DNA from 2 places in the Paenibacillus sp. FSL H7-0350 genome. Region 2 is predicted to be linked to the other one. Evidence: riboswitches for the same ligand, from Rfam matches in the RefSeq annotation. Region 2 holds a riboswitch; the other holds the start of a gene.
What was found. Region 2 has a riboswitch for cyclic di-GMP ahead of NYE24_RS22855 (choice-of-anchor A family protein). Riboswitches for the same ligand answer to the same signal wherever they lie in the genome.

Region 1: another riboswitch for cyclic di-GMP. It lies ahead of NYE24_RS18065 (flagellar assembly protein A); the one in region 2 lies ahead of NYE24_RS22855 (choice-of-anchor A family protein).

The regions. Positions count from the first base shown of each region.
Region 1 covers NZ_CP151972.1:3,960,885-3,965,123, forward strand. Annotated here, with positions in the region: gene NYE24_RS18055 (ABC transporter ATP-binding protein) at 1-196, opposite strand, end outside; gene NYE24_RS18060 (FUSC family protein) at 479-1,591, shown strand; cyclic di-GMP riboswitch class I at 2,232-2,324, shown strand; gene NYE24_RS18065 (flagellar assembly protein A) at 2,399-4,048, shown strand; gene NYE24_RS18070 (aldo/keto reductase) at 4,079-4,239, shown strand, end outside.
Region 2 covers NZ_CP151972.1:4,992,964-4,997,202, reverse strand. Annotated here, with positions in the region: gene NYE24_RS22855 (choice-of-anchor A family protein) at 1-2,415, opposite strand, end outside; cyclic di-GMP riboswitch class I at 2,497-2,589, opposite strand; gene NYE24_RS22850 (hypothetical protein) at 3,341-3,721, shown strand; gene NYE24_RS22845 (ASCH domain-containing protein) at 4,084-4,239, opposite strand, start outside.

The sequences.
Region 1 (4,239 bases), 1.0 Mb from region 2:
CAGTCGGCTCCGCGAAGCCGGCGATTAGACGCAGAATGGTCGTTTTTCCGCAGCCCGAAGGGCCCAGCAGCGTGTAGAATTTACCGCGTTCAATTTCGAAGCTCACGCCTTTGAGTACAGCCTCTTCGTCGTCGTATTGCTTAATCACCTGGTCAAAAGAAATAATAGTGCCTTCCGGGGTAGCTATAGCTAACAACCTCCCTTACTTATGTAGTACAACCTATTTTACCCGCTTCTTGCGGGAGACAATCCGGCAGCGGCATGCTCAGCACGGATAAGCGACAATTCCTGCCTTGGTCTGGCAGACTTCAATATATAGCATAAAGGAATCCTGCAATATATGCGATAGCTTACATTGTGAAATCACGCACAAAAACTTAACAAGTTCGTAAAATCTTGCCCGCCTCCGGCCTGTTTTGAGGTGCTATAATGAAAACGAATGAAAACCATAAAATTTTTCCTATTTACATGAAAGAAGATGACAAACATGAACGAGGGCTTACAAGAGCGCCTTGAAAAGTTCGGATTATCCTTATATATGATACGGATTACGCTCGCCGCTTCGCTCTCGTGGCTGGCCGTGCACATTATCTACGGGGACCATTACCTGTACTTCGCACCGCTGGCGGCGATTCTGATTACCCAGAGCAGCGTCAAGGCCTCCCTTGAAAAAGGCGTCTACCGCATGACCGGCGTGGTCCTTGGCGGCATCGTCAGCCTGATCGTAGGCAAGTTCTTCGATGTGGGCGCGCTGTCGATTCTGCTGATGCTGCTGATTGGCATTGGGGTGGCTACAGCCTGCCGGATCAATATCCAGGCCGTCTCTCAGATCGGTGTCACCTCGGTGCTTGCACTCACCTTCTATCATGACCAATATATCGTCTGGAGAGTCGCCGAGACGCTGATCGGCGTGCTGATTGCCCTCATCATTAATATGATTATCGTGCCGCCCAAGAGCTTCGTCAAGGTCAAGGACCTGGCACTGAAAGGCAGCCTGACCTTATCCGATGCCTTAACCGGATTCGCTGCAAGCGGCCGGGATGCAGCGCAAGCCAAGGCTGCTCTTGAGCGCTCCGGCGAGCTTCTGAAGAAGAGCGACCGGCTGCAGAAGGAGATGCATTACACACTGTCTCATTACCAGTGCCGTAAGGACATTGGCAAGCTGACACAGTCGACCACCCATCTCATCAAGGTTCACTCCTATGTCAAAGCCATAAGCGAAGAAATCGCTCTGCTGCCGGCCCATTATGCCGCCGCTGATTGGATGCTGGAGGTTGTAACCGCAACGGCAGACTGCATCGCCCTGTACGGCACACGGACGCTATCAGATGCCGAATGCAGCGGACGTTCACTCCAGGGGAGTCTGAGAAGAGCCCGCGACGTGCAGCTCGCCTGGTTCTCGCAGCTGCAGGATCAGTGCCCGCTCGCAGCCTTCCGTGATCTCGGTGCGGTGTTCTCCCACCTGAACCGGATTCTTGAAGAGATCGAACGCGCCGATTACGCCGCGCTTTCCACCGCACCACAGCATGTCAAGACACACCCTGCACGCGCCATCCAATTCATACAAAAAGGACTCTTCCACAAGCTATAAGCTTGGGAGGGTCCTTTTTTTTGTGTTGCCATAACTTTTCGGTGGGATAGGATGCTTGCGGGTAAAGTGGCTTGGGTGGCAGCACGTAAAGTTATAGCAGTTGGAAAAATGACACTTGATTCAGCCGAATTATACGCTTTAATTGAAGCAGTTGGATAAAGTACATCTAATCCGCCGAATTCTCTGGAATCCGTTAAAAGTGGGCAAAATATGTGTTGTTTATCCATCTGCTGTTCCCATAGGCGGCATTCATCCAACAGCAAGTGGACAAAATCCAACTGCTATATAAGACGCATTTAAGATTAGAACTTAAAGCCTGCTCCTCGCTGCGGTGAACATATGCCCCTCCGCTGCTTTTTGCTTTTTCCACCTGCCGGGCGAAGAAGACCGTCCCCCTTTTTCCAGTTCTCATGACTTCCATAAGCTGTAAGCGCTGGGAAACCAGTTTTTTTGTCGAAATAGAGCTGCATATTTTAAGTTTTTTGATAAATAGGCATAATATAGTTGAAAAATAGCTCTTTAAGTACTAGAATTAAGCTTGTTTGCAGAAGTTAATGCCGCACAAGAACTATTTATGACTCTTTTTGTCGATTACAGTCGATCACAATTCATCGCCTCTACAGGATGTATCTCATTGATCTATTTCTAAAGGCAAACTTCCCGAAAGGGCAGGACGCAAAGCCATGGGCCTAAGAACGCCGGAATCTGCGTTTACGGTCGCCAGGCTGCCAATAGAGACCACTTAAGCCAACTGTTTACGGGAAGTCTCCCGGGCTTGATGATGTTCTTTCTCTGTACGAATTGCCATTGATCATACGAAAAAGTGAGGTTACAACCATGCCGCAGCAGGATATCGAACCAAGCCGATATGAATTCGTAGAGTCCCTGATGCACGAACGTAAAGGTCTCCTGGATTCATTCTCTGTGGAGGGCCGGGCTTCTGACGGGACAACTGGGGATAAGAATGGAATTATCCTCGTGCAGGACAACCAGATATTCATTACTCCCCCGCTCCCCGGAGGCACTCCCGCCCGCATTTCTGCGATCCACCCTGTTGTCCTGAAGATCAACTGGAAGACCGTTACAGCGCCAACCGAGGTGACCAAGGCAGATTATATTACCTGGGAGATCTGCGAGAAGCCGCAGTATGAAATTACCGTATCGCCTGACAAGCTCAAGGTCCATTTCACTTTATACCGTGCAGAGAAGTACGCCTGGAACCTGGTCAACTGCCCCGCCGCCTTCGAGGCGGTCGTCCGTGCCCAGCCCAACCCGGCAATGCTGCTGTCCACGCTTACCATAGATCAGATTATCGCCTCACTGGACAACCGTTTTATTTTGCGCAACCTGAATATTCCCGCCCTGTACGCGGAGCTGGAGAACCCTACATATCTTCCCGTATGCATCGCTGAAGGAAGAGCCCCGCTGCCCGGCAAGGAAGCCCGGCTGGAATTGCAGCTGCCGGAGCATACACTGGTGGGGAACGGGATGCTTCATAGACAGGGAAGCCGGGCTCAGAAGCCTGCGGATACCATGGAGTATCTCCGTTTCCCGGGAGCCCCCTTTACCTTTGCAGGTGAAGTCTTCGCCCGCAAACTGCCGCCAGAAGAAGGCATTCCCGGCCTCGACACAGACGGAAGGGTCCTGCCCCCTCCCCCGCCGCAGGATATCTACTTTGCTGCCGGTAATCATGCCAAACTCCTTCCCTGTGGTAATATCGTAGCCAAGCACACAGGCAGACCCCGTATCTGCGGAGGAAACAGCAGCGTCCGAATCTGTGACTTCCCTCCAGTCTGTCTGCTGACCAGGGAGATGATGGACCCTGGCGGTGACGTTATGTTCGCAGGCGACATCATTGTACCGGGTGATCTGGATGGATCTGTAAGGATCGAAGCCCTGGGGAATGTGTACGTCTATGGCGATATACGCCAATCTACAATTATAGCCACCGGCAGCATTTATGTTAGCGGCCAGGTTACCGGCAGCGGCCTGTACGCCGGATATGCCGGGGTACAGCAGCATCGTTTGCACAGCTTAGCAAGCCTGCTGCGGACAGAGACGGACGGACTGCTTGAGGCAGCGCGCCAGCTGGCCAAGAATGTGGAATCCCGACAGCAATCCGTGAATTACGGCCTGGTGGTTATGCTGCTGCTGGAGGATAAATACAGCCATCTCGACAGCCTGATCCGCGATTTCCAGGCTGCCCTAAGCCGTATGAACGGAGAGTTCGGCTTCGGCACGGACCCGCTCCGGCAGATGCTTGAGGTATTCGCCCATCCGGGACAATACACCGGGTACATTACAGACAGTGTCCTAAGCCGCTTCTCCAGGCTGCTGCTTAAGCTGGGCGAGGAGATTGAGCTGCTCCAAGAGGAGCATGCGGTGATTAACCTTGCCCGGTCGCAGGACAGCCGCCTGGAGTCCTGCGGCAAGCTGCTTGTGCGTGATTCCTGCTAAGACTACTACTAGATAAGGAGAAGTGAGCGCATGCGATATAACCGTCTGGGCAATAGCGGCCTGCAGGTATCCGCCCTGGGTCTTGGAACCAATTCATTCGGCAAACGGGCAGATCTGGAGACCTCGGTCCGCATTCTGCACACCGCTATGGATCAGGGCATTAATTTCATCGATACCGCCAATATCTATGC
Region 2 (4,239 bases):
TGGTTCCACCGTCGGTGTTGGTGTCGGCGTCGGCGTTGGTTCTACCGTCGGTGTTGGTGTCGGCGTCGGCGTTGGTTCTACCGTCGGTGTTGGTGTCGGTGTCGGCGTTGGTTCTACCGTCGGTGTTGGTGTCGGCGTTGGTTCTACCGTCGGTGTTGGTGTCGGCGTTGGCGTCGGTGTCGGCGTTGGTGTCGGCTCTACCGTCGGCGTTGGTGTCGGCACTGCTGTCGGCGTTGGTGTCGGTACCACTGTTGGCGTTGGTGTCGGTACCGCTGTTGGCGTTGGTGTTGGCACTGCTGTCGGTGTTGGTGTCGGCTCAACTGTCGGCGTTGGTATCGGCGTTGGCGTTGGTGTCGGCTCAACTGTCGGCGTTGGTGTCGGCTCTACCGTCGGCGTTGGTGTCGGCACTGCTGTCGGCGTTGGTGTCGGTACCGCTGTTGGCGTTGGTGTTGGCACCGCTGTTGGCGTTGGTGTTGGCACCGCTGTTGGCGTTGGTGTTGGCACCGCTGTTGGCGTTGGTGTCGGTACCGCTGTTGGCGTTGGTGTTGGCTCTGCCGTTGGTGTTGGTGTCGGTACTGCCGTTGGTGTTGGTGTTGGCACCGCTGTTGGCGTTGGTGTCGGTACCGCTGTTGGCGTTGGTGTTGGCTCTGCCGTTGGCGTTGGTGTCGGTACCGCTGTTGGCGTTGGTGTTGGCACCGCTGTTGGTGTTGGTGTTGGTGTTGGTGTTGGTGTTGGCACCGCTGTTGGCGTTGGTGTTGGCACCGCTGTTGGCGTTGGTGTTGGCACCGCTGTTGGCGTTGGTGTCGGTACCGCTGTTGGCGTTGGTGTTGGCTCTGCCGTTGGCGTTGGTGTTGGCACCGCTGTTGGCGTTGGTGTTGGCACCGCTGTTGGCGTTGGTGTTGGCACCGCTGTTGGCGTTGGTGTTGGCACCGCTGTTGGCGTTGGTGTTGGCACCGCTGTTGGCGTTGGTGTTGGCTTCACGGTTGGTGTTGGCGTCGGCTTCACGGTTGGTGTTGGCGTTGGCTTCACGGTTGGTGTTGGCGTCGGCTTCACGGTTGGTGTTGGCGTCGGCTTCACTGTCGGCGTTGGCTTCACTGTCGGCGTTGGCGTCGGCTTCACAGTTGGTGTTGGCGTCGGTTTCACGGTTGGTGTTGGCGTCGGTTTCACGGTTGGTGTTGGCGTCGGCTTCACGGTTGGTGTTGGCGTCGGCTTCACGGTTGGTGTTGGCGTCGGCTTCACGGTTGGTGTTGGCGTCGGCTTCACTGTCGGTGTTGGCGTCGGCTTCACTGTCGGTGTTGGCGTCGGCTTCACTGTCGGTGTCGGCGTTACCGTCGGTGTTGGTTTCACTGTTGGTGTCGGCGTTACCGTCGGTGTTGGTTTTACTGTCGGTGTTGGCGTTACCGTTGGTGTAGGCTTCACTGTCGGTGTCGGCGTTACCGTCGGTGTTGGCTTCACAGTCGGTGTCGGCGTTACCGTCGGTGTAGGCTTCACAGTTGGTGTCGGTGATGGACTAGGGGTCGGCGTTGCGGTCGGCGTCGGACTCGGCGGCGGCCCCTCTCCCTCGTACATCCCAAGGTGCATCTCAACCCCGCCGCGAAAAGATTTTGCAATCAGGGTCCCGTAAAGCTCTGCTCCGGCATAATGAACATCCGCTCTAGGTGCGAGGATCGTCCCGTAGAATGAGGTATAAGCGATATTCACCGCAGAGGCTTCGTAAAAGTTGAACAATACTTGACTGGCTCTGCCGTCCTTCATTGAAAAGCTCGGCACATTGACTGTAGGCCCGCTTATATTAATAATCAGCGTAGCGTTCTGGGCAATGTTGAACTGAATATAATTCGTACTCGCCAGTGTCGCGGCATCCACATGAACCACATTGAAGCGATCTGGTGCATTTATCGTAAGCTGCCCATAATGATTATTGCCAATCTCATTCGTGTCGGCCAAGGCCCCATACTCTGTGGAACGCGAGATTAGAAACTCCCGCTCGGCTGCAAAATCAATCGGGCTGGCATTTTTCTTCCCGCCTCTAATGTTGACACCAGGCTCATTGGCTGTAAAGCTATCCCCAAATACTACATTTCCATAGATCTCTCCACTGCCTGAATGTACAAAATTCTTACCGGCCACAAGTACATCCGTCGGCGCAGCACCACTGTATGCTCTTGCTACTCCGTAACCTCCCGAGAGGGTAATGTTCCCTGCCGCTGCCAGGCGGCCCTCAATCTGATCATTGCTCTGTGCAAAATCCCCGAGGATAAAAGCATTAAAATTCCCTGCGACTCCTAAAACCGGTGTTGGCGTATACGGCACCCCTGAAGCTGCTCTAACATCCGTCCCCCACGTAAAAGCACTGGATAAGGTCAATAGGCCAGCCATAATGATGGCGGCTGTTTTACGCACTCTTTTTTTCAATAGTCCACACCTCCTAGTTACTATTCTATGAATCTGTCACGCAACTATAACAACAAAAAGACCGCCACGAAGGGTTAGCTTCACGGCGGCCGGACGACCCTAGCCTCAACTTTAGAGACAGTAGATTCCTGACTTTGCGTCCCGTTCTTTCGATACGGTTTGCGTTTGTACATGATTTCGGTATGAAATTGAGATTTGCTTATGTAAATTCGTTGTTGAGTCTATGACATTTGTTACTTTTGTACTATTTTAGTTTATCCGCTCCCCCACCCTGTTGTCAATCCATTCCCAGTATATTTTTTGAAATTATTTTTTGCGAAGGTTCCTCTTTGATCCCTTGTACCATAAGGGTTAAGGGACGAGTCTCTTTTTTATCTATTGACGAAAAAAGTCGAGAAATCAGAGAATTGGCTGTAGCCGTTTATCCCGCTTTTCTATAATTATATCAATTTATATTATTAAAATTTGATGCATTTGTCCTATTTTTATCACCCTAAGCCCATCTCCCCTCCCATTTCGCTTCTGTTCAATGTAATCCCCCCTATTTATGGGAATCTTAGCCCCGAAAAAAAGCGCCGCCCATGAGGACGACACCTGCTAATAGAATTCATATATTTTGAATAAAATGTCGCCTAGGCGGACCCAAACAGCTGAATCCAGCCAATCATTGATACCCAGAGCGGAACACTTAGAATGATCCCGAATACTAAACCACGGCGGAGACTTCCTTCATGACTCATTGCCATTCTCCTTTGAGCTGATTTATTTTTCAATCTTTAATATTTCAATTTTAATATAAAATAATTCATTTGATTTTATTGTGAAAAATGTCACATTATTTGAGTTAATTTATAAAACCCATTGATTATTTTTTGAAGGATGAGTTACAATGCGAATATACGTTCTCTTTGAGGGGTTGAGAGGGATGCATAGAGCAGAGAGCCAGGATAACCTGCTGGTCAAATCCTATATTTTGCTGCCGCTTATTCTATCCGCCTTCGAGCGCGATGCTTCTGCTATATCCTCAGAGCTTCGCACGCCTGCGCCTTATCTGGAGGTCATCCAGAGGGCAGTCCATGCCGTTTCTGCCGATCTGCGGGAGGTCCGTGCCGGGATGCGCGCCCGTGGTCTGAGGGTCTATGAACAGAATCGGCTGGAGGCGGGTGTTGAAGCCAAATTCGTCTGCAGGGGTTATCACGAGCGGATGCTGCTGCTGGATGACGTGATTGCCGCCCAGGCCACTCTGCATATGCGCAGGTATCTGGGTATGGAGAAGACGGCGCAGGGCGGCCCGAAGCAAGGATAACAAAGAAGCCTGCCGCAAGCGGCAGACTTCTGCATTAAATGATCACCCGGATGCAATTACATTAACAACGTCCAATACCCCAACGTGCCGCATATAACCACCACAGCTACCGGGTACAAGATTCTACGGCTGACCTGATCCCTGAACGCAAGAAACAAACAAAGCATACAAAGCCATGCAATTAGAAGGCTTCCCATCTATTATGCATACGCCCCTTCCCGGCATTCCTGCCCCTCTCCAGCGGTAGACCGCCTCAGAGCACAACTATCCTTATATATAGGAAGATTTCCCGCCGAATATCCCAATTATACCAGCCGGCAGCCAATCCGGAGCAATTTTTCTTCAAAATATCGTCAGGAAATTCACAATTCCTCTTCCAGCACAGGATATTCCCAGAACCCCAGACGTCCCTTGGCAGGTATGGGATGTACCAGCGGAACAACCTCCTCCAGCTTCCAGGCATACCTTCCTTCGGCATAATTGCCGAATACATATTCATTTCCACCCGGCCAGCCTTG